One region of the Rhizobium sp. No.120 genome, then DNA from elsewhere that is predicted to be linked to it. Evidence: predicted binding sites of a transcription regulator. Region 1 holds the regulator's gene; each other region holds the start of a gene.
The links. The regulator PhoB, encoded in region 1, activates phosphate uptake and scavenging genes when phosphate is short. The targets are predictions, from matches to a motif close to TGTCATNNANCTGTCAT.

Region 1 (10,293 bases):
TCTCGGAAAGAACACCGCAAAGCGCGTCATCGCCGTGCAGGGAACTGGTGTTCCCCGCCGTCTCGCCCGCGGCATCGAGCATCTCTCCGAACTGGCGCTGAGCCAGCTCAAGGAAGTTCTCGATGTCTACGCGACCCGCTCGCCTGACAAGGCCGTGTCGATCCGCGAGCGCGACGAAGAGATCGACGCCATGTACACCTCGCTCTTCCGCGAGATGCTGACCTACATGATGGAAGATCCGCGCAACATCACCACCTGCACGCATCTTCTCTTCTGTGCCAAGAACATTGAGCGCATCGGCGATCATGCCACCAACATCGCCGAGACGATCTATTACATGGCGACAGGCGCGCAGCCGGAAGGCGAGCGCCCGAAGGACGATACCGCCAATACCGTCGGCGCAGTGACGGAATAATCTGGAAGCGAAGAAAGGAGACCATAGGCGCATGGTTCCGAGAGTTGCTGTTGTAGAAGACGAGGAAGCGCTTAGCGTTCTGCTGCGCTACAATCTCGAGGCCGAAGGCTTCGAGGTCGACACGATCCTCAGAGGCGATGAGGCCGAGCTGCGTCTCCAGGAGCGCATCCCCGATCTCCTGATCCTCGACTGGATGCTCCCTGGCGTGTCCGGTATCGAGCTCTGCCGCCGGCTGCGCATGCGGCCGGAGACGGAGCGCCTGCCGATCATCATGCTGACGGCCCGCGGCGAGGAAAGCGAGCGTGTGCGCGGACTTTCGACCGGCGCGGACGATTACGTCGTCAAGCCGTTCTCGACGCCGGAGCTGATGGCTCGCGTCAAGGCGATGCTGCGGCGTGCCCGCCCGGAGGTTCTCTCCACGGTGCTGCGTTGCGGCGATATCGAGTTAGACCGCGAAACCCATCGCGTCCACCGCAAGAGCCGCGAAGTGCGCCTGGGGCCGACGGAATTCCGCCTGCTGGAGTTTCTGATGTCCTCGCCGGGCCGTGTCTTCTCGCGTTCGCAGCTGCTCGACGGCGTTTGGGGTCATGATATCTATGTCGACGAACGCACTGTCGACGTCCATGTCGGTCGCCTGCGCAAGGCGCTCAATTTCTCCAACATGCAGGATGTCATCCGCACTGTTCGCGGGGCGGGCTATTCCATGGAAGCTTGAGCGGGTTGCCGCTCGGGTATCACCATTACAGCGCCACGCGTCTTTCAAGACGCGTTAAGGTCGCTGTAACATCTTAAAATGCTGCAAAATTTTCCCTTAAATCGATTCCGATTTAAGGAATTATGCAGGAGCGGCGGAAACAGAAAAACGGGCCTCGAGGGGCCCGTTTTTCTTTGTCTTGCTGCCACTTTCAGCCGTTGTTGCGCCGGCGCTCATGCACCGGCTGGTAGGCCATGCGCTGATGATAGGTGCAGTAGGGCGAAGAATCCGGGCTGTCGTTGCCGCAGAAGTGGAAGTCGTCCTTCAGCGGGTCGCCGACCGGCCACTTGCAGGTGCGTTCCGTCAGTTCCGTCAGGCCGAGGCGACGGGAGATCGGAACGACGACATTCGATGCCGGGCGATACTGGATTTCATTGACGGAATCGATCTCGATCTCTTCCTTCAGCATCGTTGCGCCCTGCTGGCGGGCGACCACCGTGCGGGTAGCGACGCGCGATCCGTAGGTTGCGGTGCGGGGTGCTGCTGCGCCGCGCTTTGGCGTGCGCGCCACAGTTGTGGTGCCGCCCGCCTTCGCTCGGCCGGGGAGGTTCAGGCGATGTACCTTGCCGATAACGGCATTACGGCTTACGCCACCGAGCTGCGCAGCGATCTGGCTGGCGCTCAAACCTTCGGACCATAGCTTTTTCAGCTTCTCGACGCGTTCGTCTGTCCAATTCATGCCCTGTCTCCGCTGTCGCGTTTCCGATGGCAGAATCCCTCACCATTGCCTCGCATGGGATCGAGGCGCGAAACGCTCTAAAATTGTGGTGACTAGTTCCGCCGCATGCAGTCTAGCAATTGGTTTTTAACCTAGTGTGAGGCTGACTCCGTGACAAGAGTCGCGGGAATCTTGAGGAATCGATTTCGAGGTTTTCCCCAACTTGCTGTCCGGGCGTGGCATTTCTGCCATAGGCGCCGCCCAACCCATCTCTTTTGCCGGCAAGCGCTTTCTCGCAACTGCTAAAACGCCAGTTTTGTTGACATCGCGGTGCAAAACATCAATAGTGCCCAGGCCGCCGCGAGGCGGCATTTTTGATTTTTTCGGACCCGTTTCATCAAAGGGAAGCGATCGGTCCTTAAAGTTGTGATCCAGGAGATATGGCCATGGCCGAGACCACGCCGCTTTATGACACCTATCTGCGCGCTCCTCTGCGGTTCGAGCGAGGCGAAGGCGTCTGGCTGGTCACTGAAAATGGCGAGCGCTACCTTGATTTCGCCGCCGGCGTGGCGGTCAACTCGCTCGGTCATGCCCATCCTCATCTTGTCGCCGAGCTGAAGGCACAGGCCGACAAGGTCTGGCACCTGTCCAACCTTTATGAGGTGCCCGGCCAGGAGAAGCTGTCGAAGCGGCTGACGGAAGTGACCTTTGCCGACAAGGTGTTCTTCACCAATTCGGGCGCCGAGGCGCTGGAATGCGCCATCAAGACGGCGCGGCGCTATCAATTCGCCAAGGGACATCCCGAGAAGTTCCACATCATCACCTTCGAGGGCGCCTTCCACGGCCGCACAATCGCGACGATCGCCGCCGGCGGTCAGGAAAAGTATATCGAAGGTTTCGGCCCGAAAGCGCCGGGCTTCGATCAGGTACCGTTCGGCGATCTCGATGCCGTGCGTGCTGCCATCACAGATGCGACGGCCGGAATCCTGATCGAGCCGGTCCAGGGCGAGGGCGGCATCCGTCCGGCCACCAACGAATTCCTGCGCGGGCTGCGTGAGATCTGCGATGAACACGGCCTGCTGCTGATCCTCGACGAAGTACAGTGTGGCGTCGGCCGTACTGGCAAGCTTTTCGCCTATGAATGGGCCGGCATCAAGCCTGATATCATGGCTGTCGCCAAGGGCATCGGTGGCGGTTTCCCGCTCGGCGCCTGCCTTGCGACGGCGGAGGCCGCCTCGGGCATGAAGGCGGGGACGCATGGCTCGACCTATGGCGGCAATCCGCTCGCCATGGCGGTCGGAAATGCGGTTCTCGATATCGTGCTTGCCGAAGGTTTCCTGCAGCATGTGCGCGATGTCGCGCTGGTCTTCCGCCAGGGGCTCGCCTCGCTCAAGGATCGCTTTCCTGACATCATCGAGGACGTTCGTGGCGAAGGCCTGATGCTCGGCATCAAGGCGGCCATTCCGCAGGCGGAGTTGCTGCAGGCGATCCGTGCCGAGCATCTGCTCGGCGTGCCGGCGGGCGACAACGTCATCCGTCTGCTGCCGCCGCTGGTCGTTACCGCCGAAGAAGCACGCGAAGGTCTTGCTCGCCTGGAGCGTGCCGCCGAGCGTGCGCGCGCTGCCCGCGTCAAAAAATCGGCTTGAGCTTACCGCCCGCATTTGGGGCGTTCGTGCCCCACGCGGGCGTTATTGTTTTTTCTGGAGCACAGGTAAGGACATGGCTTCTCCGAAACACTTTCTCGATCTCTCTGCCGTTCCGGCTGCCGATCTGCGCAATATCATCGATGACGCGATGGTGCGAAAGAGCGCGCAGAAGGCTGGCACTGCCGACAAGCCGCTGGCCGGCAAGATGCTGGCGATGATCTTCGAGAAGCCGTCCACCCGAACTCGTGTTTCCTTCGACGTCGGCATGCGCCAGCTCGGCGGCGAAACGCTGTTCCTCTCGGGTACCGAGATGCAGCTTGGTCGCGCCGAAACGATTGGCGATACCGCTAAGGTGCTGTCGCGCTATGTCGACGCGATCATGATCCGCACGACGGATCATTCGCGCCTGCTGGAGTTGGCGGAACATGCGACGGTTCCGGTCATCAATGCGCTGACCGACGATACGCATCCCTGCCAGATCATGGCCGACATCATGACCTTTGAAGAGCATCGCGGCCCGATCAAGGGCAAGACGCTTGCCTGGACGGGCGACGGCAACAACGTGCTGCATTCGCTGATCGAAGGCGCGGCACGCTTCGGCTATCGCATGAATATGGCGGTACCCCTTGGTTCCGAGCCGAAGGATCACTATCTGAACTGGGCCCGCAACGAGGGCGCCGAAATCATGCTCTCGCATGATGCAGACCGTGCGGTCGCCGGCGCCGATTGCGTGGTAACCGATACCTGGGTTTCCATGAATCAGGAGCACCGGGCACGCGGTCACAACGTCTTTCAGCCCTATCAGGTCAACAAGGCTTTGATGGCACAGGCCGGCAAAGACGCTTTGTTCATGCATTGCCTGCCCGCCCATCGCGGAGAGGAAGTGACGGACGAGGTGATCGACGGTCCGCAATCCGTTGTCTTCGATGAGGCGGAAAACCGCCTTCATGCGCAAAAGTCGATTCTTGCTTGGTGCCTGGGCGCGATCTGAAGATATCAAACCGCGTCTGAAGGGCGCGGGCCCTAGAGCCGGATGGTCCCAGGTCGAAGCGACCTAGGACCTGAATCCGGTCTAGAATCAAAGAATAGAGCATGACGGCGCCCGAAAACCGCTCTCACTTTTCGGCGTCATGCTGCAGGAGTAAAGCAATGGCAGAAAATGCCGCCTCGCTGGGTCAGTTCGATTTCGCCGGTGACGATCATGTCGTTCCCTTCCAGGTGGAAGGTCTGGATGTGCGCGGCCGTGCCGTGCAGCTTGGTCCGCTGCTGGACGCCATTCTCGCCCGGCACGACTATCCGGCGCCGGTCGCACGGCTGCTCGCCGAAGCTATCGTCCTGACCGTCCTGCTTGGCACGTCGCTGAAGTTCGAAGGCAAGTTCACCGTGCAGACCAAGGGCGACGGTCCCGTCGACCTTCTGGTCGCCGATTTCTCGACCCCGGAAAACGTCCGGGCCTATGCCCGTTTCGATGAAGAAGCGCTGGCAAAGGCAGTTGCCGAAGGCCGGACCGAGCCGGAGCAGCTGCTCGGCAAGGGCGTGCTCGCTTTCACCATCGATCAGGGCCGTTTCACGCAGCCTTATCAGGGCATTGTCGCACTTGACGGCGCGTCGCTCGAGGAGATTGCAGGCACCTATTTCCGTCAGTCTGAACAGATCCCGACGCGCGTGCGTCTGGGCGCTGCAGAACTTTTCGATCGTGATGAAAACGGCAAGCCGCGTCACCGCTGGCGGGCTGGTGGCCTGATCGCCCAGTTCTTGCCGGAAGCGCCTGAGCGCATGCGCCAGCCGGACCTGCATGGTGGCGATGGCGATACAGGCGTGCGTGATCATGTCGAGGATGACGCCTGGTCGGAAGCCCGCAGCCTGGTGGAAACCATCGACGCCGACGAATTGACGGATCCGCAAGTCGGCACCGAGCGGCTTCTCTATCGCCTCTTCCACGAGCGCGGCGTACGCGTCTATGAACCGAAGGCCGTCTATGACCGCTGTTCGTGCTCGCGCGACAAGCTGAAGGGCGTCTTGAAGGGCTTCACGGCCGAGGAGATCGAGGCCAGTCAGGAGAATGGCGAAATTGCCGTGACCTGCGAGTTCTGCTCGACGACCTATCGTTTCGAAGTGTCCGAGATAGAAGCGGCCTGAGTCAGCTTTAATTCAGCGTGCGCAGCAGGTTTGGCGTATCGAGAGAGAAGGCGGGGATCTTGACATGGAATTGCTCCCCGTCGTCCGTCTCCATCTGGTAATGGCCGAACATCATGCCTGACGGTGTATCCAGCGGGCAGCCCGAGGAATATTCATAGGTATCGCCGGGCTTCAGGTGCGGCTGCTCGCCGACCACGCCGGGTCCCGTCACCTCATCCACGATGCCGTTCATGTCGGTAATGTGCCAGTAGCGCGTCACCAGCTTCACGGCTTTCTTCGAATGGTTGGAGATGACGATGCGGTATCCCCAGACATAGCGATCGTCCTCCGGATCGGATTGCTCCTCCAGATAAAACGGTTCTACAACCACCTCGATGTCGCGTGTTAGGGCGCGATACATGCCTGACACCTTGCCATTGTCCCGAAACGCCGGACGCTCCTTCAAGCCGCATGGCTGTTTCAGCATTTTCAAGTTTGCGGCATATTATCCGCTTTCCACCACTCCCGCAAAGTGCAGGATATTTAGCGGTATCCTATAACCGATGCTTTCCGTCAAGGAACGGCGTGATGAAATCCTGCGTGAACGGCCAGGGCGGCTTTGATTCCAGCTATTACGGTTCATGTTAAAGGTTAACGAAATCGTCTCCAAGTATCGTAAGCCGCCGTCATTTGGCCTCATCTAATGGAGTAGACTTAGATCTATCTTCCGCATTCAGGAAACGCTTGCTGCGATTGCTTCTGGACTTTCATGACTGGTCGTCACACGTGATCGCCCGGCCTCAAAACCTCCGCGCCATATAACCCCTGTTCTTTTTATAAGTTCCCTCGGCAGGATTTGGATGAGATTCCCCTGCAGCAGGATTTCAGCTATCATCTGATTCTGGCATGGCCCGTGCCTCCGCCCTCCATTCGGGAAAGTATACTTCATGCGGGGCCGTCGATATCCAAACCGACTGTTTGAGCGCCTGGCATAAGGAGGGGTTGCGGTTATTGCTCGCAATAGGAGGTTTATATGAGGCTTTCTGCCCCTGTTTATCATTTGAAGCGTAAGGCTAGGCTCCTCTCTCGCCAGCAGAAAATCCCCTTGCACGCCGCGCTGGATCGCGTCGCGGCTCATGAAGGCTTTGCGGGCTGGAGCTTGCTCGCAAGCAAAGCGAGCTCAGCCGTGCCCATCGGTGAGCTGTATTCGCGTCTGAGCCCGGGCGATCTGGTGCTGATCGGCGCGCGGCGCGGTCACGGCAAGACCCTGATGAGCTTGCGGCTTGCCGTCGAGGCCATGAAGGCTGGCAATTGCAGCGTCTTCTTCACGCTGGAGGACACGGAAAAGGTCGTCGTCGACCGTTTTCCTGTCATTGGTGCCGATCATGCGGAATTTGCCGGTCTGTTCGAATTCGACAACTCGGATGCCATCAGCGCCGATCATATCGTCGAGAGGCTCGCTCGGGCGTCGCCTGGCACACTGGCCGTGGTCGATTTTCTGCAGTTGCTGGATCAGAAACGAGAAAATCCGGAATTGATGATCCAGGTTCAGATATTGAAGACCTTTGCGCGCGCCAGAGGGGTGATCGTCGTCTTCATCTCACAGATCGATCGTTGCTACGATCCGGCGCTGAAGCCCGTGCCCGATCTTTCGGACGTCCGTCTGCCAAACCCGCTGGATCTCAAATTGTTCGACAAGATGGTCTTCCTGAACAACGGCCTGGTCGAGTTCAAGGCCGCCAGCTGACGAGCTACCCCATCTCTCGCGAGATTGCCCGGTGAGGGCAGTCGAGCCGCCCGGAAGTCTCCGGGCGGCTCAATTGATATCAGGCGGAAACCTGCTCGAGAGCGCGAGCGAAATCCTCGACCAGATCGGCGCTGTCCTCGATGCCGGCGGAGAAGCGCACGGTGCCCGGCGAAATGCCGAGCTCGGCACGGGCTTCGTCGGTGAGGTTCTTGTGCGTCGTGGTGGCCGGATGCGTGATCAGGCTCTTCGAGTCGCCGAGATTGTTGGAAATCTTCACGATCTCCAGCGCGTTCTGCAGCTTGAAGGCTGCTTCCTTGCCGCCCTTCAGTTCGAAGGCGACGAGCGTCGAGCCACCGCTCATCTGCTTGGCGATGATATCGGCCTGCGGATGGTCCTTGCGGCCGGGATAGATCACGCGGGCGACCTTGTTCCCCTGCTCGGCGAGGAAATCGGCAACCTTGGAGGCGTTCGCCGTCTGCTGCGCAACGCGCAGCGGCAGCGTCTCGATGCCCTTCAGCAGCGTCCAGGCGGTAAAGGGAGACATGGCCGGGCCGGTATGGCGGAAATAGTCCTGCAGGTTCTCGTCGATCCACTGCTTGTCGGAGAGGATGACGCCGCCGAGAGAACGGCCTTGGCCGTCGATATGCTTGGTGGCGGAATAGACGACGATATGGGCGCCGAGTTCCAAAGGCTTCTGAAAAAGCGGCGTCGCGAAGACGTTGTCGACCACGACCTTTGCGCCGATCTGGTTGGCGAGCTTGGCGACGGCGGCAATGTCGACCACTTCCAGCGTCGGGTTGGTCGGGCTTTCGAGGAAGAAGAGCTTGGTGTTCGGGCGGATGGCCTTTTCCCAGTTCTCGGTAAAGCGGCCGTCGACCAGCGTGCATTCGATGCCGTATTTCGGGGCGAGCGTCTCGACCACCCAGCGGCAGGAGCCGAAGAGGGCGCGGGCAGCGACGATATGATCACCGGCCTTCAACTGGCAGAGGATGGCGGCGGAGACGGCGGCCATGCCGGATGCGGTCGCACGGGCGTCTTCTGCGCCTTCCAGCGCGCACATGCGCTTTTCGAACATGTCGTTGGTGGGGCTGCCATAGCGGGCGTAGATGAATCCATCCGTCTCGCCCTTGAAGCGGGCTTCCGCCGCTTCCGAGGTGTCATAGACGAAGCCCTGGGTCAGATAGATTGCTTCGGAGGTCTCGCCGAATTGCGAACGGAGCGTTCCGCCGTGAACGAGCTGGGTTGCGGGGCGCCAAGTCTTGCTCATGCCATCACCACTTTCAAAACAAAAAAACCGGTCGCAAAAGCAGACCGGTTCAACCCCGGTCTTTTTAGCCATTTGTTTAACGTGGCTGCAAGCCGACCGGCCAAATCACCACGGGATAAGTTGCAATACTGCCGTTGACGGCTTGCGTCAATTCCCCGAGTTTGGTTTTGTCTGCGACAAATTATGAGAGAAGCATGATGGCTCGCAATACTGGAATTTTGGCCGATCGCGCCATCGCAGCGCTGTTCGAAACGGGGCGGCTGACGAGCGAGAGAGAACTGGACGTCGATCAGATCCAGCCGGCAAGCCTTGACCTCAGGCTCGGTTCGCATGCCTTTCGCGTCCGCGCCAGCTTCATGCCCGGTCCCTCACATCTCGTCGCCGACAAGCTCGACCGGCTGAAACTGCATGTGGTCGATCTCTCCGAAGGCGCGGTGCTGGAAACCGGCTGCGTCTATATCGTGCCGCTGATGGAGCGCCTCGATCTGCCCGAGGATATGTCCGCCTCCGCCAATCCGAAGAGCTCGACCGGCCGTCTCGATATCTTCACCCGCGTCATCACCGACCGGGCGCAGGAGTTCGACAAGATCCCGGCTGGCTATTCCGGGCCGCTCTATCTCGAAATCAGCCCGCGCACCTTCCCGATCGTCGTTCGCCGCGGCTCGCGCCTGTCGCAGATCCGCTTCCGGGTCGGCCAGGCCGTGCTCACCGAGCCGGAACTGCTGGCGCTGCATGAAACCGAGACGCTGGTTGCCAGCAAGAAGCCTAATATTACCGGCGGCGGCATCGCGCTGTCGATCGATCTCGCTGGCGACAAGGAAGGGCTGATCGGCTATCGCGGCAAGCACCACACCGCCGTTGTCGATGTCGACAAGAAGGCCCAGCACGATATTTTCGATTTCTGGGAACCGCTCTACAGTCGCGGCCGCACCGAGCTGATCCTGGATCCCGATGAATTCTACATCCTTGTTTCGCGCGAGGCGGTGCATGTTCCACCGCATTTCGCCGCCGAGATGACGCCGTTCGATCCGCTGGTCGGCGAATTCCGCGTCCACTATGCCGGCTTCTTCGATCCCGGTTTCGGCCATGCCCCGGCCGGCGGCCGCGGCAGCCGCGCCGTGCTGGAAGTGCGCAGCCACGAAGTGCCTTTCATCCTCGAAGACGGCCAGATCGTCGGCCGCCTTATCTATGAACACATGCTGGAACAGCCGAGCAGCCTCTACGGCTCCGGCCTCGGCTCGAACTATCAGGCACAGGGCCTGAAGCTCTCCAAGCACTTCCGGCTGTGATCGACTATTTGGCGGCCTTGACAGAGGCCGCCAACTGTTGGACATCTCACGGTGTCAGGCGGGTGTAGCTCAATGGTAGAGCAGCAGCTTCCCAAGCTGAATACGAGGGTTCGATTCCCTTCACCCGCTCCATAATTTTCACGCCAGAAGCGGTCTCTTCGTTTTCAGCGTTTCCTTTAGCGCTTCCCCAAAGATCGCAATCGGCCCCGCCAGCCGCCCGGCTGGCGGGCGATGCACCAGCCAGTTGACGACTTTCGGGCTGAAATCCGGCGCGTCGACGATTTCGACCAAATCGCGCCAGCGGCTGTCCGCCAATGCGGCCGGCGTCAGGACGCCAATGCCGAGGCCGCGGGCGACCAGTGACATGCGCAGATCGGCGCTCATGGCCTCGACCCCGAC
Region 2 (10,293 bases), on a different contig from region 1:
GCGCGCGATTTTGCCCGCTTCCGCGAACGCCCCCAATCTGGCTTCGAAGGGCGCGGACTGGACGATTGCCGAGTTGGTTGATCCGTATGGAACTATTCGGTCGATCACAGCTTCCATCTGCTGCACATCCCGAACATGTGCGATGGCAACAAAACAGTCGTCCCCCGATATGCGGTCACACCTCACGATTTCAGGCGTGTCGCGGATTGCTTCAATCATGTTCTTCATCTCGCCTGGCAGGGGCCGCGCTCGGATCATGATGGTAAGCGCGAGCCCCAGCTTGCTATGATCCACACGAGCGCCATAGCCGGTGATCACTCCCCGATCTTCTAACCGCCTGACCCGCTCTGAAACGCTGGGCGCCGAAAGCCCGACCTGGCGTGCCAGTTCCGCGTTCGACAGGCGAGCATTTTTATACAGAGCGGTCAGCAGGCGCGCGTCTATCTCATCAAATCCGGCCTCCAACGCTTCCTTTCTATTTTGAAAGCGCATTGTCTTTTTCACCTTTGATCATGAGGCATTATCACTCATCTCGACGTTCGGTCGTTATTCCGAAGGCTGAATTGCTTTAGTATCATGCTGACATGAACAATCAAGTCTCGCCCGCCGACACATCACAAGGGTCAACCCACATCGCCGAGCGGGTTCCGCCGCACGCGTGGTTTGGCGTCTCGGCCGTCTTTCACTATCTTGGCCCATCATTTGCTGTGTTGCTGTTTCCCGCTGTCGGCGTCCTCGGCGTTGCCTGGTTCCGGATTGCGTCGGCCGCACTGATTTTTACGCCGTTCACCAAGCCTTGGCGGACCTTTGCGCTTGCCTCAGCAAGGGAGAGGCTGCTCCTTCTATCATTGGGTGCGTGTCTGGCGGTCATGAACTCCGCATTCTATCTGGCACTTGACCGCCTGCCGATTGCGCTTGTTGCGGCAATAGAATTCGTCGGGACGATTGGAATTGCGCTTTGGGGGCTGCGAACCGGCAGAAACTGGCTCGCCTTCGCACTGACCGTCTTCGGCGTCGCTCTGTTGATTGACGTGCCGCGGCTCATTGGCATGGGCGCAGGCAGAGAATGGTCTTCCGATCCGCTTGGCCTCGTCTGGGCATTTGTGAACGGCGCTCTCTTCGTTCTCTATATCGTGCTTGGACACAGGATTTCACAGGGGGGAGCATCAAAGGGCGTAGAGCGTCTTGGCGCGGCGATGGCGGCAGCCTTTATGTTCGTGACCCCAATCGGATTTCTGGATGCGCTCAATGCCTTCGGTGCGCCGCTTTTGGTTCTTGCGGGGATCGGGGTCGGGATATGCTCCTCGGTGATCCCTTACGTCTGTGATCAATTTGCAATGTCGCGCCTGCCTCGCTCCAGCTTTGCGCTGCTCTTGGCGCTCCTGCCGGCAATAGCGACAATCATCGGCATGGTCGTCTTGCGTCAAATACCCGAACTTATCGATCTCGCGGGTGTTGCTCTCGTCATGCTTGGTGTCGCGATACATAAGCCGAATTAGGCGAGAATTAGGAAAAGAGATAGCTGGACTATGCCCAATACTGCCACCGTCGATACTGTTCTCGCCCATGTTGATGCCGGACTTGACCAAAGCGTGAAACGTTTACAGGAATTGCTGCGCATTAAATCAATCTCGACTGATCCTGCCTTTGCTGAGGACTGCAAGGCAGCCGCACGGTGGCTTGCCGACGATCTCATCGCGTGTGGCTTCGAAGTTGCCACATATCCGACGCCCGGCCACCCAATCGTCCTTGCCCACGATCGCGATGGGCCGGATCCACACGTGTTGTTTTACGGCCATTACGACGTCCAACCCGTTGCTCCCCTGGAGCTTTGGAGCACCGACCCGTTTGTGCCGCAAGTCAAGACAGTCGCCGATGGCACCAAGGTCATCACTGGCCGAGGCGCTTCCGATGATAAAGGGCAGCTCATGACTTTCATCGAAGCATGCCGTGCCTGGCGTCATATCATTGGCAAGCTGCCGATCAAGGTTTCCATTCTCCTCGAAGGCGAGGAAGAGAGCGGCGGCAAGAGCTTGCCCGCTTTCATCGAAGCGAATGCGCAAGAGCTGAGGGCAGACATCGCACTCGTGTGCGATACCGACATGTGGGACCGCCAGACACCTTGTGTCACCACAATGCTGCGCGGGTTCGTGGGCGAGGAGATGACCATCTTCTGCGCCAACAGGGATTTGCATTCGGGTACGTATGGCGGTGCCGTGCGCAATCCCAACCAACTTTTGGCGGCGATCATTGCATCGCTGCACGATGCAAATGGTCGCGTCGCGATCGAAGGCTTCTACGATGACGTTGCCGAACTACCGACTACGATCCAAGAGCAATGGCACGGCCTCGGCTTCGATGAAAATGCGTTTCTTTCAGATGTTGGCCTCTCCCTGCCATTCGGCGAACGAGACCGGTCGGTACTAGAGAAGCTTTGGAGCCGTCCCACCTGCGAGATCAATGGCATCTCCGGTGGATACATCGGCGAAGGGTTCAAAACAGTGATACCCGCCAGGGCCAGTGCAAAGATTTCTTTCCGCCTGGTTTCCAACATGGACCCTCGAAAGATCAGAGAATCCTTCAGAGCTCATGTGCGTGCGCGCATCCCTGCTGATTGCTCGGTGACCTTCACTGATTATGGCGGCAGCCCGGCGCTGTCCGTTCCTTCTGAAGGCCCGTACCTCAACAAGGCTCTCGCTGCGCTCACACGCGAGTGGGGCAAGGCTGCCGCCATCATCGGAGATGGCGGCTCTATTCCCGTTGGAAGTGAGTTCAAACGCATTCTGTGCATGGACAGCCTCTTTATCGGTTTCGCCCGAAATGACGACCGTATTCACTCGCCCAACGAGAAGTACGACCTGACGAGCTTTCACAAAGGCATTCGCAGCTGGGTTCGCTTGCTGGACGCTTTCGCCCAATAGAAGAGTTCGGGTTGCGCAGGGGCGATCACGGTGGGCTGCCCGTATGATGATTTTCTCGCCCTGTCCCAATTCAACGGGAAACCGGATTAGAGACTATGCGGCTTCGGCGAACTCCATACAGAGCACGCCGGTGCGGAGAGTTACCGAGGCCTGGGAGATGGCAGATTTGGTCTGTCGCGAGAACGGATGATCACGCTTTTCAACCAGTATGTCCCGGCGAATGTGGAAAGAAGCCAGCCCAGCATCTCCCCGGCACTTGGAGATGTTGGCACTTTGCCCCCGACATGGCTTTGCGTGGCGGAATGCGATCCTCTTAGAGACGACACGATCATGTTCGCCGAGCGCCTGAGCCAGATACGTACGACAGATCGGTGCCTTGTCGTTCCGGGAGTCACCCCACATGTTCGTGAACAAAGTCCGACTGCTACCTGCGGCAAAACTGGCCATCGAGGGGAGCACCGTATGCACCGCACACACCGCCGGCCAGACGCCTCACCAGCAGCTCTCTGATCTTCCTGGCACCCCAATGCGGCTTCTCTTGTCTGAGTTGCACGATCATTGCCTCCACCGGCTCGGGCAACTGGTTGGCGTAACGCACCGGCCGTCGAGACCGGTCCGTCAACACCTCCCGCCAAAAGGCGAAAAGTGTTACCAATGTCTCCGGTACGAAACGTCACCTATCTCTCAGGTCGGACAGTCCCTGTTCAGCGCCGCTCATGGAATGAGCGTAAGGGCAATCCGATCGGCTGCGGCGACGACGATCAGCGCGATCGCCAGCGCTGACCAGTCGAGGTAATTCAAAATTAGGGCCGCTCCAACGAAAATGCCGGCTTCGAGAACGACCCTTCCAGCTGCGCCAATTTCGTATCTCCGTTTCGGGGAAAGGAATGTACCCCAAACGGCGGCAGTTGCTGCACAAAACGCAACTCCCAAAAGCACTTGGGCCGGGATGGGCACGGCAAGATGTGCAGCCAAGGCGACGAGCGAAGCGAGTATGCAAAGTTCGAGTGCAAATCTGATGCCGAGTGCTATCGCTTTCATCTTTCATCCCCGCCGTGCAGCTGTGGCTCTCTCAAGCAAATGCAGGCCGTTCGCCAAGACCAGGCGGAGCGATTGTTCGACCGCCCAGGCCCCTTCACAGCGATGCGCTCATGCCGGTATCCGGCCTCACTTGTCCTTAAGCACGAGTGCGCTGGTCAGATCGCCGAGCGCCTTTTGTCTATGAGCAGCGACCGCTGTGTCTCGAACGGTAATGCCGTGCAGCGTCGGCAGCTCGAAGCGGCGCGTAATGAAACGCAGGATCGAGGTCGTGTCCATCGGTGTGTGATCGACATAGCCATGGCGCGCATAGGGCGAGACTATGATTGCGGGAATGCGGGAACCGGGGCCCCAACGATCACCCTTGGGCGGTGCGACATGATCCCAAAGGCCGCCGTTTTCGTCATAGGTGACAACGACGAGCATATGGGGCCATTGCGGGCTCTTCTCCAGGTGCGCGATTACATCGGCAATATGGGCGTCGCCGGCTTCAATGTTGGCATAGCCGGAATGCTCATTGAGGTTGCCCTGCGGTTTGTAGAAAGAGACCTGAGGCAGCGTGCCGGCGTCGATCGCCTTGATGAACTCGGCACCCGCCAGGCCGCCATCTCTCAGGTGTTCGGTCCTGGCGGCCGTGCCGGGGGCGAAGCTCGCATAATAGTTGAACGGTTGATGATGGTACTGGAAATTCGGTGTCGGCTGCTTATTTCCGTTATCGAGAACATCCTGCCATGCGCCTCCGTACCAAGCCCAGGTCACGTGCTTAAGGCTAAGCAAGTCGCCGATGGTGGGCTCGGTCTGCGGCGGCAACGTCGTTGGCTTGTTTGGATCAGCAAAGGCTTTGTCGCCATCAGCCGCGGGACCATTACCACTGGGCTGGTAAGGTGGTTGCATTGTGTTGACGGCATAGAAATCGGGCGTGAGATTGCCATCGCTGACAAATTTCGGAATGCCGTCGATTGCAGACTTCGGCGAGTTGGGTGCGGACTTCAGTGTCACGCCATCTGCCTCGACGACTGCGATGGAAGGTTTGGCGGCACTGGTGTCGGCGTTCGGATAATACGGTGCACAGGCGCAGATCAGCCATTGATGGTTGAAGAACGAGCCACCGAACGCGCCCATGAAGAAGTTGTCGACCAGCACGTATTTCTGAGCCACCTTCCACATCGGCGTTTTTGAGCCATCCCATAGACCCATTGGCAGCGCACCTGAATCCGCATAAGCGACAAACATGTCGTTGCGGCCACCGTCGATCTGCATTTGATTTTGATAGTAGCGGTGCCAGAGATCGTGCGTAATCGTATCAAGCCCGAGCTTGAAGCCCTTGGGGTCATCGACATGGAATGGCCGATTGGGAAGATGCTCGGTCTCAGCCTGCGTTACGGGCGGCGTTACGCCCTTGGCGGTCAGACCATCCCAGATCGGCGGCAATTCTTTCAATGGCTTGCCGTCGCGGTCGCGCTGGATGAGGGCGGCCGTCGGCGCCTTCGAGACTCCGTTTGCGCCCGGGAAATTGCCATAGAGATTGTCGAAACTGCGGTTTTCCGCATAGATCACCACGACCGTGTCGATGAGTTTGAGGTCAACGGCGATCTTCGCGCTCGACCCGGCATTTGCTTCGGAACTTCCGGCGACGGCCGAGCCAACCGCAGCCACGGAAAGGCTTAACGCGCAGATGGCGGTAGCAGTGATCGACTTCATTTTGGATCGTCCTCCCGGGGGTTAGTGGATGCGCCTCGACTTCGATAAGGCAACATATGCTGGCGGGTATCCAAGGCAAGCGCTAATTGAAACTGCTCCCAAACCCCGCTAACGATAATGACCGTATGAAATAGCCGTATGACATGTGCCATTGTAGTAAGGGGCAGCGCCATGGCGATGCATTTGAAGCCGCCTACAGGACAATGGCTCGGGATTAGCGCTTTCGTCGCAATGCTGTTGATGATCACGTCGACTGCCGTGGGCGAAGCAATGTCGCGCGCGGAGGTGCGACAACAGACATCAGCTCTGGCGGCACTTGGTAAAGCCCTCTTCTTCGATCCATCGCTGTCGGCCTCCGGCAAGATGGCCTGTTCCTCCTGCCATGATCCCGAGCACGGCTTTGGGCCCGTCAATGATCGATCGGTCCAACTCGGTGGCGGTGACCTGAATCATCCAGGCTTGCGGGCGGTCCCCTCGCTCAAATATCTACAGGTCGTCCCACCCTTCACCGAGCATTTCTTCGAATCCGAGGATGAGGCCGATGAAAGCGTCGACAACGGTCCGACCGGTGGCCTGACCTGGGACGGTCGGGTCGACCGCGGCGGCGAGCAAGCTAGAATCCCGCTGTTTTCCGAGTTCGAGATGGGCAACAAATCAGAGGCCGACATTGGACGACATGTGCTTGAGGCGGGCCACGGTAAGGCGATCGCAGATATCGTCGGACCAAATGCCGCTCGAGATCCAGCTAATGTCTTTCGCACCGTGCTAAAGGCTTTGGAAGTTTTCCAGCAGGACTATCGGACCTTCTATCCCTATTCGAGCAAGTATGATGCCGTGTTGGCCGGCAAGGCCGTACTCACGCTTCAGGAGGCAAGGGGACTCGAATTGTTCAATGCGTCGGATAAAGGCAATTGTGCGTCCTGCCATGTAAGCCAGCGTGGGAACGACGGCACGCCGCCGCAATTCACGGACTATGGTCTGATCGCCATTGGTGTGCCTCGCAACCCAGACATTCCCGCCAACAAGGATCCGACATTTTACGATCTCGGTCTATGCGGTCCTTTGCGGACCGACTTCATCGGGCGCGAGGACTATTGCGGGCTCTTCCGCACGCCGACGCTGCGCAATGTTGCTCTGCGTAAGACCTTCTTCCATAATGGCAGCATTCATTCCTTACAGGATGCCGTACGCTTTTATGTCGAGCGAGAGACGCATCCGGAGCGGTGGTATCCTCGGGCGCCCGATGGGAGCGTGGACAAGTATGACGATTTGCCGCTGGCAGCCAAGGCAAACATCAATATGGATCCGCCCTTCGATCGTAAGCAGGGAGAGGCCCCAGCGCTCTCTCCAGCCGAGATCGATGATGTGGTCGCGTTCCTGCGTACGCTCACCGACGGCTACGATCCGCCAAAGTGAGGGGACGCGCAGTCCGTGGCCGCTGGGACCTTGATCCCTAGGTGCCGCTTGCCTTCAGGTCGAGTAGATTAAGGATCGCGTCTGAACCTTTGCCCGAGGCGTTGATCTTGCCGTCGTCACCGACGGTGAGTTCGGCGCCATTGGCAAAGTTGAGAGACCAGCCATCATCTGAATTGGTTCGGCGTCTGTCCGTCAGTTCGATCCCGGCTGCAGAAACCAATGCAATAACCTTATCGACGTCCATTGCTTTTGCTCTCCCTGGTGTCTTGCTCCATTCCGCGTCGCGGACGAGCTTGCCTACCCTCCGACCATGCCACCGTGTCGCGCCGGTATCAATCTTTGTGAATGAGGGCGCTCTACTGATCCAAGTACGGAGGGATCTTTGCGATGGCGGAACGGAAAACTTACACTTCTTTGTAAGTCAACCCGCATTTGGCTTTGAAAACGTGTCGAGAATGCCCGCGGCTCAGCTAGGGTCAAGACTCATTGATCCAGAATATGAATGCTGCAGCGAAGGCAATGGCGGATAAGAAGGTGTGGGCACATCGGTCGTAGCGGGTATAGATGCCACGCCAGTCCTTGAGGCGTGCAAACATGTTCTCGATCCTGTGCCGGTGCCTATAAAGGTTACGGTCATAGCTGTGCTGGATGCTGTGCTTCGCGGAAGGCGGAATACAGGGCATGATGCCGCGCTCGACAAGCGCTTGCCGGAAGGCTGCAGAACTGTAGGCTGGTTCCCCGCCTTAGGCGGTTGTAGATGGTTTTGTGCGGACCACGGTCTGCAGGGGCATCTCGCGATCGAAGGCCATTGCGGATTACGAACAGCATGCCGCTCAAAACCCGTCGATCGTCTACTCGCGGCACCCCGTGCGACAAGGGAAAATAAGGCTCAATCCGGCACAACTGTTCCAGCGTCAACAAATGAGACAAGGCAGCATCCTCCTGCAGCCTTGAATCATCTCCTTGAAGTCAACGCAACGGATTAATAGGTCCCGACCCCAGCTAAGGTTCCGCCTTGCCGTGGCGCGCTGAAACACCATTCGGCAGCATCTTTATCGCTGAGTGGTCGTGAATAGAGGTAGCCCTGAACCAGCGTACCTCCCAATCCTTTAAGCGCGGCAAGCTCTTCCGGTGTTTCTACACCTTCAACCACGCATTCGAGACCCATGTCTCGGCTGAGAGTGAGCAGAGACTTCACTATTTTATAGCTGGCGGGTCTCTTGTGTAAGTCTGTAACGAAGCTGCGATCGATCTTGATCTTAGTGAGAGGAAGAGCATGCAACCGTGTCAGGCTAGAGTAGCCGGTGCCGAAGTCGTCCAGTGAAATGCCGCAACCGAGGCGTCGTAGCATTTCCACCGACAATTTGATTTGCTCGAAATCATGTGCAAACGCCGTTTCCGTAATTTCAAGATCAAGGCGCCGTGGGTCAAAGCTGCTGCCCTCGATAATTGCGATCAATGAAAGCACTCCTTCGCAGGAGTTGAGATCGTGGGCCGATAGATTGAATGACAGGCGCAAGGATTTTTCCCACTTCGATGCGAAAGCAAGTGCCTTTTTAAGTAGAGGACGTGTCAGCGAACCGACGATGCCGGCCCGCTCGGCAATAGAGAAGAATTGCGTGGGCGCCACGTGTCCGAGGACTGGGCTGTGCCAGCGCGCCAAGGCTTCAAAGCCAACCGTTTGCCCGTGATCTATATTCACGATCGGCTGAAACACGACGGAAAGTTCGTCTTCCAACCTGGCTTGCTTGAGTAGGTGCTCAATGCGTGCTTCAATATTAATTTGCTTTTCATGCTCGACGTCAAATAGGACGGCGCCCCCGCGGCGTGTTCTCTTGGCATGGTAAAGCGCGTAATCCGCCCTGTCGAACAGCTCCTCCAGCGTAGAAGCGAGGTTTGGAAAGACAGCTATTCCCATCGACGCGGATATGTGCATCGTTCCTTCCGGCAGATGATAGGGTGCCCTTAGCCCTTCGGAAATGGCATTGGCGTTTGTTACAAGCAGAGTATCGTCAGGCGCGAGCGGCGCGACAATTGCAAACTCGTCACCGCCCAATCGAAATGCTCGACTAGCTTTCAAACTGGCCGTCAGGCGGCTGCTGACGTCAATTAGCAGTTTATCTCCCGCCGAATGTCCGTAAAGGTCGTTGACCGGCTTGAAGCCGTCAAGATCAATGACTCCCAAGGCCAGTCTGGTGTTCTCGGCTTTGGCCTTTTGGAATTCAGTTTCCAGATGCGCAAAAAACGCGCGGCGGTTGGGTAGGTCCGTCAGACTGTCGATATTCGCAAGCAAAAGGTTTTCATTGCCAAGCGCTTCCGTGCGTTGTTGCGCGATAACCATACGCTCGAAATTGCGGTAATTGGTCAGGAGAATCGACATCATGCCAGCGCAGACCAGCGCCACATTGACCGCTATGGCAATAAAGGTCGGCTGCCTGGATGCGATGAAAAATACAATGAACGCTCCATTGACAATCACAGTCACTATGAATGCTGCCGAACGCACATACATCAGACAGAAAATGCAGGAGATAACGGTGATCGCCATATAGAAGGCAACGTGAGATTGCGCATATGCATCGCCGTAAGGCACCAGCAAAAACGACCAAACAGTAAATGCAATGGGAATGCCGACTGCCAGACGGTTGGTGCGTGCGAGCGCGGCGTAAGCCACGTCTGGCCCGGGCTCAGCATTCCGCGTTCTCCACCAGAATCCGATCCTCAGCGTACAGCCGAGCGTGAAAAGTGCGGGAATGCCAAAAGTGAGCCAAATCGGTGCTGACTGCATATGGGTAATGGAAAGCGCCCAAGTGCTCGAGATCAGGATGAAATACATCATCGGCATCTGCCGGGTGAAGGCGTGGTACTGAGCCTTCAGCAGGTCTGGATTATCCGATCGAACGGACATGAAGTCCAGCAGGCTTTGTTTGATATTTAGTATTTCCATTGTGCAGCTCACAGCATAATGGCGCAATTCATGGCATATTGGTCATTACGTTATTTGAAATACATATAGTTAATCACAAAAGAATTAATACAACTTTCGGATGCGCGCGGTTTTAAGCCAATCGAAACGGGAGTTTTTCTTATTCAAGATGTTTTATTATCCCCAGGAGCAAGGTTTAATAGAATAAATATGTGCTTTTGGACCTATGCCGATCTGCTCGATATGGCCGCCCTGCATAACCGCGATCTTGTCGGCCATGGTCATGGCTTC
Region 3 (10,293 bases), 370 kb from region 1:
CGCCTTTCCGGCGAGCTGGCGCAGGGAGCTGCCGCCTTGGAGGACGAGATCTACACGCTCGCCGGCGAGCGCTTTAACATCGGCTCGCCGAAGCAGCTTGGCGATATCCTTTTCGGCAAGATGGGATTGGCCGGCGGCAGCAAGACCAAGACCGGGCAATGGTCGACCTCGGCGCAGGTGCTGGAGGATCTGGCGGCGGCCGGCTTCGAGCTGCCGCGCAAGATCGTCGACTGGCGCCAGCTCACCAAGCTGAAATCCACGTATACGGATGCGCTGCCGAGCTATGTCCATCCCGAGACGAAGCGCGTTCACACCTCCTATTCGCTAGCCTCGACCACGACGGGGCGCCTGTCCTCCTCCGAGCCGAACCTGCAGAATATTCCGGTGCGCACGGCGGAAGGCCGCAAGATCCGGACGGCTTTCATTTCGACACCGGGCCACAAGCTCGTCTCCGCCGACTACAGCCAGATCGAGCTGCGCGTACTGGCGCATGTCGCCGATATCCCGCAGTTGAAACAGGCTTTCGAAGACGGTGTCGACATTCACGCGATGACGGCGTCCGAAATGTTCGGCGTGCCGGTGGATGGCATGCCGAGTGAAGTGCGCCGCCGCGCCAAGGCGATCAATTTCGGCATCATCTACGGCATTTCCGCCTTCGGTCTGGCGAACCAGCTTTCCATCGAGCGCTCGGAAGCAGGCGACTACATCAAGAAATATTTCGAGCGCTTTCCGGGCATCCGCGACTATATGGAAGGCACCAAGCAGGCAGCGCGCGACAAGGGTTATGTCGAGACGATCTTCGGGCGCCGCATCCATTTCCCCGAAATCCGCTCGTCCAATCCCTCCGTCCGCGCCTTCAACGAACGTGCCTCGATCAACGCGCCCATCCAGGGTTCGGCCGCTGACGTCATCCGTCGCGCCATGATCAAGATGGAGCCGGCACTGGCGGCAGCCGGGCTCGGCGATCGCGTCCGCATGCTGTTGCAGGTGCATGACGAACTGATCTTCGAAGTCGAGGATGCGGATGTCGAGCGCACGACGCCCATCATCGTCTCGGTCATGGAAAATGCCGCCATGCCGGCGGTCGATATGGTCGTGCCGCTGAAGGTCGACGCGCGCGCCGCCCATAATTGGGATGAAGCACACTGAGCAAAGGGCGCGTTGGAGATAGGCTTTCGCGTATGCTGCGCCTTCTTCAGCGTCAGCCGCTCATTTCCCAACCAGCGCTTCCAGCACAGAAATAATGGCGCGTTCGGCTTCTTCGAGCGTCCCGCTATTGTCGATATCGACGACCTCGTAGCTGCCCTCGACAGTCAGCACGCTTCTTTCCAGACGCTTCAGGACATCGTCGCGGCTCTCGCGTCCACGCGCCATGAGGCGTTCGGCAAGCACTTCACGTGTAGCCGTGATGTTGATGATCTTCAGACGCGGGAATGCAGCCTGGAAATGATGCAGCGCCGAGCGTGAGCCGTTGGCGATCACCAGCTTGCCGCACGCAAGTTCATCGGCGACTTCCGCCGGGATGCCGTATTTCAGGCCGTGCGCTTCCCAGGAGACGGCAAAGGCGCCGGTCTGCTCCATCGCATCGAAATCCGCTTCCGAGACGCTTATGTGATCCTCATTGCCGGCATCGCCGTCGCGCGTGATAAAGCGGCGGACGAAGTGCACGTCGGGCCGGCCGGCAAAATGCCGGGCGGCCAGATTGATCAGCGTATCCTTGCCGGCGCCGCTTGGGCCGACGACGACGGCGAGCGTGCCCGCCGCCTCATTCGCCAGACCGACATTAGTCGGCTTGATATTGGCGTCCAGGCTCATGCCACCCGGCGTCCTTCCCGCCAGACAGAGCGCGTGACCGGAACGCCGTGATCGCGGCGGACACGCACGAGATCGGCGCGCAGGCCCTCTGCGATGCGGCCGCGATCGTTCAGGCTGACCGTCCTTGCCGGTGTTGCCGTCACCATGGCGATCGCCTGCGGCAGCGAAATACCCTCGACTTCGTCTGCGAGAATGAAGGGAGCATGCAACAGGCTGAGCGGCACGTAATCGGAGGAAAGCACGTCGAGCACGCCGAGTTCGGCCAGATCGCGAGCTGCGATATTGCCGGAATGCGACTTGCCGCGCACGATGTTCGGCGCGCCCATCAGCACGCTCATGCCGGCACCGTGAGAAGCCTTGGCGGCTTCGACGCTGGTCGGGAATTCGGCAAGGCGAACGCCGTAATGGATGGCTTCGTCGACATGGGCGAGCGTCGCATCGTCATGGCTGGCGACCGTTATGCCGCGTTCGGCGCAGACCTTGGAGATCACGTCGCGATGCGGCGTGGCATATTTCGCCGATTCTTCCTGGCGCTTGGCGACGAACTTGGCAAAGGCCTCGTCGCTGAGCCCGCGCTTCTTTTGATAATAGAAGATGTACTGGTCCATGGTCTGGAACTGGCGCTGGCCCGGCGCGTGGTCCATCAGCGAGACCAGACGCACATAAGGGTCCTTCTCGAAATCCTCGAAGTGGTCGAGCACGTTGTCGGAGGAGACTTCGCAGCGCAGGTGAATCAGGTGATCGGCGCGCAAGCGGTCTTCGCGTTGCGCGGCCTGGATAGCATCGGCCATATCGCGCATCTCGCCCTTTTCGAAACCGCCGTCCTCGTCCGAGCCCATGCGCAGGCAGTCGAACACGGTCGTAATGCCCGAGGTGACGATCTGCGCATCATGCGCCTGGATCGCCGCCGTCTTGTTCCAGCGGACGCCCGGACGCGGGGAATAGTGCGCTTCGAGATGGTCGGTATGCAGCTCGACCAGACCGGGAATCAGAAAATCGCCCTCGAAATCCTCCCCGATATCTGACGTGCCCTCGGAAATGGCGGCAATGTGCCCGTCACGGATCAGCACGGAGCCCTCGACGATCTTATCTTCAAGGACGATGCGGGCGTTGGAAAGGACGGTTTCTTTGGTCATGTCGGATCTTTCATGTTAGGCGCCGGCAAGCGGCAGCCAGGAACGGACGGTAAAGGGAGCGCCGCGCTGTTCTTCGACGAAGATGGCGAGGCCGGAAATATCGAGCGGCTTGCCGGTATGTTCGGCGAAACGTTCGCGCAGGATGTTGTGCATCTCGGCCTGCCGCTCGGCCGGGACGCGCCCCGTCAGCGTCATATGGAAACGGAACTCGTCATTGACGTAAGGATAGCCCCAGCGCAGCAGATTCGCACGCTCTGGTTCTGTGAGACCCTCCGGCTTTCGCCGGGCGATATCATGATCCGAAAGCGGTGCGCGGAACGGCTCGAAGGTTTTCACCACACTGGAGGCGAAATCCTGTAGCGGCTGGTAAAGCGAGGCGGGGACGAGCGCAAAGAAATGACCGAGCTGGCCGAGCACGAGTTCGGGAATGGTGAAAGCCTTGGTCTGCGAGGCGAATTCGGCTGTGACCTCGAGGAGGTCGCGTTCGGTCACCGAAGCTGCGAGCTCGAACGGTGCCTTCAGCGTGGCGTGAAAGCCATAGCGGCGCGGATCGGCGGTCAGCTCGGCGTGACCTTCCGGCAGCGGCCCCATGGCCTTATCGGAAAAAATCTCGCCGGAAAAAGCGTCGCGACCGAGCCAGCGGGCGGCAAGCGATGTCAACGGATCGTCTTTGGGTGGCGTGAAATAGAGAGCATAGCGCAAGGCTGCATTCCTTGGAAAAACGGGCTGCGCGGGACACTGTTGGGTGATTTGCTTCAAACCGCAAGAGCAGCAAGGCAGCAACGGTTCGAATCCGGCTAAAGCTGGTTTGACCGCTGAGTTCTTGCCGGCCTGCGCTACCGGATTCCCGTGACAGAATGATGATGAGAAATGATTTTTTCTCGGTCTTTTTTATTTCGCTCGCGTACCCATTAGCCGCGAGCGCAAGGCGTTGGATGCGGCGTCGAACAGGAAGACGACGATCAGGATCAAAAGCACCATGTAGGCGACATTTTCCCAGTTGGCATTGGTGCGCATCGCCTCCCAGAGCTTGAGGCCTATGCCGCCCGCACCGACGGCACCGATGATGGTCGCGCCGCGCACGTTGGATTCCCACTGGTAGAGCGTCTGGCTGACAAAGACGGGCACGATCTGCGGCATAATGCCGTAGCGATGCACGAGGATGGTGGGCGAACCGGTGGACTTCACGCCCTCGCGCGGCTTGTTGTCGATATTCTCCAGGCCCTCGGAGTAGAGCTTGCCGAGCGTGCCTGTCTCCGTGAGGAAGATCGCGCCGCTGCCCGCAAGCGGACCGGGGCCGAAGGCGCGCGTCAGGAACAGCGCCCAGATCAGCATGTCCACCGAGCGCAGGAAGTCGAAGAGGCGTTTGAGGATCTGATTGAGCAACCGGTTCGGCGTGATATTGCGCGCTGCCAGGAAGGCGAGCGGAAAGGCCGCGAGCGAACCGAGTAACGTCCCGAGAAAGGCCATGACGATCGTCTGGAACAGCTTGGTCCAGACGTCGCCATGCTGCCATGCGCCATTGTTCCAGATATTGTCGAAGGCAAGCGAAAGATTGGACTGTGTGGGATCGAGCCGCGGCCCGGAAACGATCAGGCTTATGACTTCGCTCGCCGGCTTGTCGAAGAAGGGCGAATGCGTATCGAAGACGAAGTTGGCCCAGCCGAGGAAACGCTTGCGGATCTTCACGCGATCGGCGGAAATGCTGGCATCGCCGGCAAAGCCGAGATTGACGAGGATATTGTCGTCATAGACGGTCATCCAGCTAGGAACGGGCTCTGAGCCGACGATTTTCGGCACATTGCCGGCAATATCGATTGGAATCGTAATGCCGTGCGCGGTCACGATGGCCTGCGTCTTGGTGACGGTTACCGTACGGCTCGTTCCGCTGACGGAAACGATCATGCTGCCATCAGGATTGGTCTTCACCCAGTCGGGATGCGGATTGTCGCCTAAAGGCGAAAAGCGCGGATACTTGATGGTGATCTTGTCGCCGGAGATGCGGAACTCCGGCTGCACGTCATAGCTCACCCATTCGCTAAGATAGATCCCGACGCGCTCCCAATGTGCTTCCGAAATGACTTTTGGCAGATCGAAGAACCAGACTGCATAAATGCCATAGAGGACGACACCAATGAATATCATCAGCGCGCCGAAACGCTGGTGGAAGGACCGGTGAAGGATCTCCGGATAACGCGCTTCGATTTCCTGCATACGGCCGGCGTCGATGACGGACATGGTCAACCTCAATGCTGCAAAAGAAAGGCGTGTTCGCCAACGAGACGGCGGCGGAGCCATGCGGAAAACTGATCGACAGCGATGATCGTCAGGAAGAGAAGCAACACCAGCGCTAACGTCTTGGCGCCAAAGCCGCGCGAAATTGCAAGCTTCAGCTCCTCGCCAATGCCGCCGCCACCGACGGCGCCGATGATGGTGGAGGCGCGAACGTTGATCTCCAGACGCAGCAGCGCGTAGGACATGAAGTTCGGCAGCACCTGCGGCAGCGCGGCGAAGCGCACGCGCTCGCTCCAGCTCGCGCCGACGGCGCGCATGCCCTCGTCGGGCTTCATGTCGATATTCTCGACGACTTCGTAGAAGAGTTTGCCAAGCGCACCGATCGTGTGCAGGCCGACGGCGATGATGGCGGCAATCGGGCCGATCGACAGGATCGCCGAAAATAGCCCGGCGATGACGATCTCGGGAAAAGCGCGCAGGAATTCCATGATGCGCTTGGTCACCAGCCGGATTGGATTGGAGGGTGACATGTTGCGGGCGGCGAAGAAGCTCATAGGCACGGCAAAGACGAAGCCGATGATGGTCGATACCAGCGCCACGTTGATCGTGATGATCATCAGTTCGAAATATTCGGGGATATAGAAATCGCCCCAGACATAGACGCGGCCGAGCGGGAAATTGAATTCCTCGCCGCCCGCGCCGTTGGCCCCGTTCGGGCTCGGCAGGTCGAAAAGCGCGCGGTAGACGTCGGCCCAGTCCTTTGGAATGAGCCAGCTCAGGAAATCGAAGAGATGCGGCAGGCGGTCGAAGAAATGCCCGGCATTGTTTTCGTCGGCGAAGCGTACGGAGCTGATGAAGGCGACGAGCAGGATCGCGAGACCGATGCCAGTGTAGAGGCGGCGCTTGGCCACCATCTTGCTCCAGGCATCGCCGATCTCCTTGGCGCTCTGCGGCGCGCTTTGCATGTTCGGGTGCGTATCGGCGATCGTCATAAAGTCCTGCCCTTGTGAATCGCAAAGGGGTGTGAATAGCAAAAGGGCGGCCGTTGCCGGCCGCCCCATTATCGGGATGCGGATCAGCCGCCGATGGCAGCCTTACGAACGTCGATGACGGCGTTGTAGAAGTCCGGAGTAACCTTGACGTAGCCCTTGAAGTCGCCGCCTTCGATGGCGTTGAAGCACTTGGCGTCGGTCGTCGGCAGCTTCATGAAGAAGTCAGCCAGCTTGGTCTGCCATTCGGTGCCGAGAGCGTTGCGAACCACGAGTGGACCGTTCGGGATCAGCGGCGAACGCCAGACTTCGACGAGCTTGTTCGGGTCGACGGCGCCCTTGTCGACTTCCTTGCGGAAGGTGCCGGAGGTGAAGCCGTCCTTGAAATCGCCAACGCCCGAGGAATCGTCGACAGCAACGTCGACCTTGCCGTCGTAAGCGGCGAGCAGATTGTTCTCATGGCCGCCGTTGAACTGGGTCGAGCCGAAGAACTTGTCGTTCGGCACGCCGGTGGTCTTCGGAATCTGCGTCAGCGGAACGAGGTAGCCCGAGGTGGAGTCCGGATCGGCGTAGCCGAGCTTCTTGCCCTTGGCGTCCATGATCGTCTTGATGCCGGAAGACTTGAGGGCAAGGCCGATCGAGTAATAGCCGGTGGAGCCGTCGGTCTGCTGCGTGGTCAGGATCGGGGTAACGGCTTTCGGGTCCTTGATGGCGACGGCTGCGTAGCCGGAAGCGCCGAGTTCCGCGAAGTCGAGCGTGCCGCCGAGCAGGCCCTGGATAACGCCGTTATAGTCTGCGGCTGGGAAGAGCGAAACCTTCTCGAAACCGAATTCCTTCTTCAGGTGATCGGAAAGGCAGGCATAGTTGCGCAGGCGGTCGGCTTCGTTTTCGCCGCCGAGAATGCCGACTCGGAATTCCTTGAGGTCTGCAGCATTAGCAGCAGCGCCGGCTGCGAGCGCAACGAGCGCCGTAGCGGCAAAAAGTGCTTTCTTCAACATGGGTTCGTCTCCTGATTAACCGGTGTCCCCGGATGTCTTCGGTCTGATAGAAGAAATGCGCCCTTGACGCGGGCCTTCGATCCCGGCCGTCCCTCTCAGAGACCGGCCAGTGCCAGCGGTTGCGGGCCGGCAGATTCAGTCGCCGCGGCTTGCGCGGCCGGATCGGCTATGTTGATGGATGTCGACGTCATAGTCTCGTTGATGCCGGCGCCGTCCTTGTCGGTGCCATAGATTTCCTTGACGGCTGCTGCCGTCAGATCGGTCGGCTTGCCGTCGAAGACGACCTTGCCGGCTGCCATGCCGACGATGCGTTCGCAGTAGTTGCGCGCCGTGTCCAGCGTATGCAGGTTAGTGATGACGGTGATGCCTTCGCGCTCGTTGATATCCCGCAGCGCATCCATGACGATCTTGGCATTCAGGGGATCGAGCGAGGCGATTGGCTCGTCGGCCAGCATCATCTTCGGCTGCTGCATCAGGGCGCGGGCGATGGCGACGCGCTGCTGCTGACCGCCGGAAAGTGTGCCGGCCATCTGCAGGGCCGTCTGCTCGATGCCGAGGCGCTCAAGCGCCGCGATGGCTTCGATGCGCTCTTCGCGGGTGAAGACGGAGAGCAGGCTCAGAACCGTCGAGCGATGGTTGAGGCGGCCGAGCATGACGTTGGTGAGCACGTCAAGGCGCGGCACGAGGTTGAACTGCTGGAAGATCATGGCGCAATCGCGCTGCCAGCTCCGCAGCGCACGGCCGCTGAGCTTCGAAACCTCGGTGCCGGCGAAATGGATGGAACCGGAGCTCGGATCGGCGAGGCGATTGATCATGCGCAGCAGCGTCGACTTGCCAGCGCCGGAGCGGCCAATGACACCGACCATCTGTCCCTGCGGTATGTCCAAAGTGACGGAATCGACAGCGAGCTTGTTTCCAAACCGGCGCGAGACATTCCTGAGTTCGAACATAGTGCTTCCCTTTCGCGGCTGCCGGGCTGCAGAAATTTCAGCGGTACCGGTGCTAAGAATGGGCGCATGCCCCTGCCTCGAAGGGAGTTTCGACGGGGTCGGCGCCAATCACAAGGCAACCGATTAGTCCCGCTTCATGAAGCTCCGATGTCAGTTTTATGTAACTGCTGTTACAATTCCCGTCGTTTTCGCAAGATTAGCCGGCTGAGGGCTTTCCGTTAAATTTAGCCATCAAACATGCCGGTCGGCAGGCCGTCCATGCTGAAGCTATTTTTCTCGCGCCGATATTCTTCAATGCCATCAGGACCCTTGGCTTTGGCCCATTGGTCGAGGCTCGGCCTCTCGCCTTCATAGGAAAAGAGCGGCACACCGAAGCCGCAGGAGGTCTGCACGAGATCGAAGTCCAGCCACACGATCTGCCGTGCACCGAGCGGCTCTTCATCCGCATAGTGATTTTGCAGCAATTCACGATATTCGGGCGTCGAGCGATGGATGATCCGGCCGCGGCCATAGAGGCGCAGGATCATCGGCGGCCCCTCGACGGCGCAGAACATGATCGTCAGCCGTCCGTCGGCCTTCATATGCGCCGCGGTCTCGTTGCCGCTGCCAGTGCGGTCGAGATAGATGGCGGTGTTCGGGGAGATGATCCGCAGGCACAACGTTTCGCGTGGCGAAACATTGACCCGGGACGCCGATGTCGCAGATGCCGTGAAGAAGATATGCTGCCGCGCGATGAAATCGCGCAGGCGATCGTCGACGCTGGAAAACTGTTTTGCCATAGAAACTCCTCTCGATCCCGTCCTTGCAAGGATCATCTGAAAGCTGGATCGCTTGTCACCGCCTCGCAAGCCCGCTGAGGGTGAAAAGCGTCCTCAGGCGGCGTAGCGATCCAGGAAATCTTCCGCAGATAAGGCACGGAAATCGGCAAGCGCCGTGCGCAGCCGGTCGTGATCCCAATCCCACCAGGCAAGCCTATCCATGCGCGCACCGATTTCGGCGGTGAAGCGTTCGCGGATCAGCTTGGCCGGCACGCCGCCGACGATCGTATAGGGGGCGACATCCTTGGAGACGACCGCGCCGGCCCCTATGACGGCACCGTTGCCGACTGTCACACCCGGCAGGATCGTGGCGCCGTGACCGATCCAGACGTCGTGACCGATAACGACCCGGTTGTCGCGCCGCCAGGTGAAAAAATCCGTCTCCATATCGGCGTCAGGCCAGTAGTCGGCCGCGCGATAGGTGAAATGGTGCAGCGTCGCACGCCATGTCGGATGGTTGGTGGCGTTGATGCGCACGGCGGCGGCGATGTTGACGAATTTGCCGATCGTCGCGCACCAGACCGCGCCATCCTGCATGATGTAGGAATAATCGCCCATCTCGACTTCGTCGATGCGGCAGCGGTCGGAGACCTCGGTATAGCGGCCGAGCGTCGAATTGCTGACGCTGGCCGAGGCGCTGATGAAGGGCGTCTCGCCCAATTTGCGGCTCATGCGGCGGCCTTCCGCGGCGAGAACTGCGAGACGTCGAGAATGCGGCTGCTGACGGCCTCGCGCACTTCCTCATCATGGAAAATGCCCAGCAGTGCTACGCCGGCTTCCTTCTTCTGCTCGATCATGTCGACGACGACGGCACGATTGCGGGCGTCGAGCGATGCCGTTGGTTCGTCGAGCAGCAGGATGGCGTGATCGGTGATGAAACCACGGGCGATGTTGACGCGCTGCTGCTCGCCGCCCGAGAAGGTGGCAGGTGGCAGTTGCCAGAGTTCCTTCGGGAGATTCAGCTGCGCCAGCAGTTCGGCTGCCCTTTCGCGGGCTTCGCTCACGGTCACACCGCGTGCCAGCAACGGCTCGGCAACGACATCGATGGCGGCGACGCGCGGCACGGTGCGCAGGAACTGGCTGACATAGCCCATTGTCTGGCGGCGGACGTCAAGCACGGTGCGCGGATCGGCAGTGGCGAGATCGACGATCCTGTCCCGGTGAGTGACCAGGATCTGGCCGCTGTCGACGGCATAGTTGCCATAGATCATCTTCAGCAACGAGCTCTTGCCGATGCCGGACGGACCGCCGAGCACGACGCATTCGCCGGCGGCGACGGAGAAGGAGACATCGGCAACGACCGGCAGGCGAATGCCGTCGCGCAGATGCATGGTGAAGCTCTTGAATACTTC

Region 2: the regulator PhoB is predicted to act here: its motif matches at 5,788-5,804, upstream of ACYJRZ_RS25555 (acid phosphatase).
Region 3: the regulator PhoB is predicted to act here: its motif matches at 8,260-8,276, upstream of phnC (phosphonate ABC transporter ATP-binding protein).

The regions. Positions count from the first base shown of each region.
Region 1 is NZ_BAAJNQ010000002.1:410,364-420,656, forward strand. Features, by position in the region: gene phoU (phosphate signaling complex protein PhoU) at 1-415, shown strand, start outside; gene phoB (phosphate regulon transcriptional regulator PhoB) at 447-1,130, shown strand; gene ACYJRZ_RS07740 (GcrA family cell cycle regulator) at 1,321-1,848, opposite strand; gene ACYJRZ_RS07745 (acetylornithine transaminase) at 2,274-3,473, shown strand; gene argF (ornithine carbamoyltransferase) at 3,547-4,464, shown strand; gene ACYJRZ_RS07755 (Hsp33 family molecular chaperone) at 4,623-5,612, shown strand; gene apaG (Co2+/Mg2+ efflux protein ApaG) at 5,620-6,012, opposite strand; gene ACYJRZ_RS07765 (DNA helicase) at 6,625-7,338, shown strand; gene ACYJRZ_RS07770 (O-succinylhomoserine sulfhydrylase) at 7,418-8,605, opposite strand; SAM riboswitch at 8,649-8,727, opposite strand; gene ACYJRZ_RS07775 (2'-deoxycytidine 5'-triphosphate deaminase) at 8,800-9,894, shown strand; tRNA gene ACYJRZ_RS07780 (tRNA-Gly) at 9,953-10,026, shown strand; gene ACYJRZ_RS07785 (LysR family transcriptional regulator) at 10,033-10,293, opposite strand, start outside.
Region 2 is NZ_BAAJNQ010000012.1:103,587-113,879, forward strand. Features, by position in the region: gene ACYJRZ_RS25525 (Lrp/AsnC family transcriptional regulator) at 1-492, opposite strand, end outside; gene ACYJRZ_RS25530 (EamA family transporter) at 585-1,499, shown strand; gene ACYJRZ_RS25535 (M20/M25/M40 family metallo-hydrolase) at 1,530-2,921, shown strand; gene ACYJRZ_RS25540 (alpha/beta hydrolase fold domain-containing protein) at 3,072-3,431, shown strand; partial or broken gene ACYJRZ_RS25545 (helix-turn-helix domain-containing protein) at 3,394-3,549, opposite strand; gene ACYJRZ_RS25550 (YrdB family protein) at 3,636-3,962, opposite strand; gene ACYJRZ_RS25555 (acid phosphatase) at 4,089-5,660, opposite strand; gene ACYJRZ_RS25560 (cytochrome-c peroxidase) at 5,832-7,076, shown strand; gene ACYJRZ_RS25565 (hypothetical protein) at 7,114-7,320, opposite strand; partial or broken gene ACYJRZ_RS25570 (transposase) at 7,553-8,006, opposite strand; gene ACYJRZ_RS25575 (putative bifunctional diguanylate cyclase/phosphodiesterase) at 8,059-10,023, opposite strand; partial or broken gene ACYJRZ_RS25580 (sugar ABC transporter ATP-binding protein) at 10,231-10,293, opposite strand, start outside.
Region 3 is NZ_BAAJNQ010000002.1:36,403-46,695, forward strand. Features, by position in the region: gene polA (DNA polymerase I) at 1-1,149, shown strand, start outside; gene phnN (phosphonate metabolism protein/1,5-bisphosphokinase (PRPP-forming) PhnN) at 1,210-1,815, opposite strand; gene ACYJRZ_RS05845 (alpha-D-ribose 1-methylphosphonate 5-triphosphate diphosphatase) at 1,812-2,951, opposite strand; gene ACYJRZ_RS05850 (DUF1045 domain-containing protein) at 2,967-3,653, opposite strand; gene phnE (phosphonate ABC transporter, permease protein PhnE) at 3,843-5,189, opposite strand; gene phnE (phosphonate ABC transporter, permease protein PhnE) at 5,198-6,178, opposite strand; gene phnD (phosphonate ABC transporter substrate-binding protein) at 6,262-7,173, opposite strand; gene phnC (phosphonate ABC transporter ATP-binding protein) at 7,269-8,123, opposite strand; gene ACYJRZ_RS05875 (pyridoxamine 5'-phosphate oxidase family protein) at 8,348-8,902, opposite strand; gene ACYJRZ_RS05880 (DapH/DapD/GlmU-related protein) at 8,996-9,613, opposite strand; gene phnL (phosphonate C-P lyase system protein PhnL) at 9,610-10,293, opposite strand, start outside.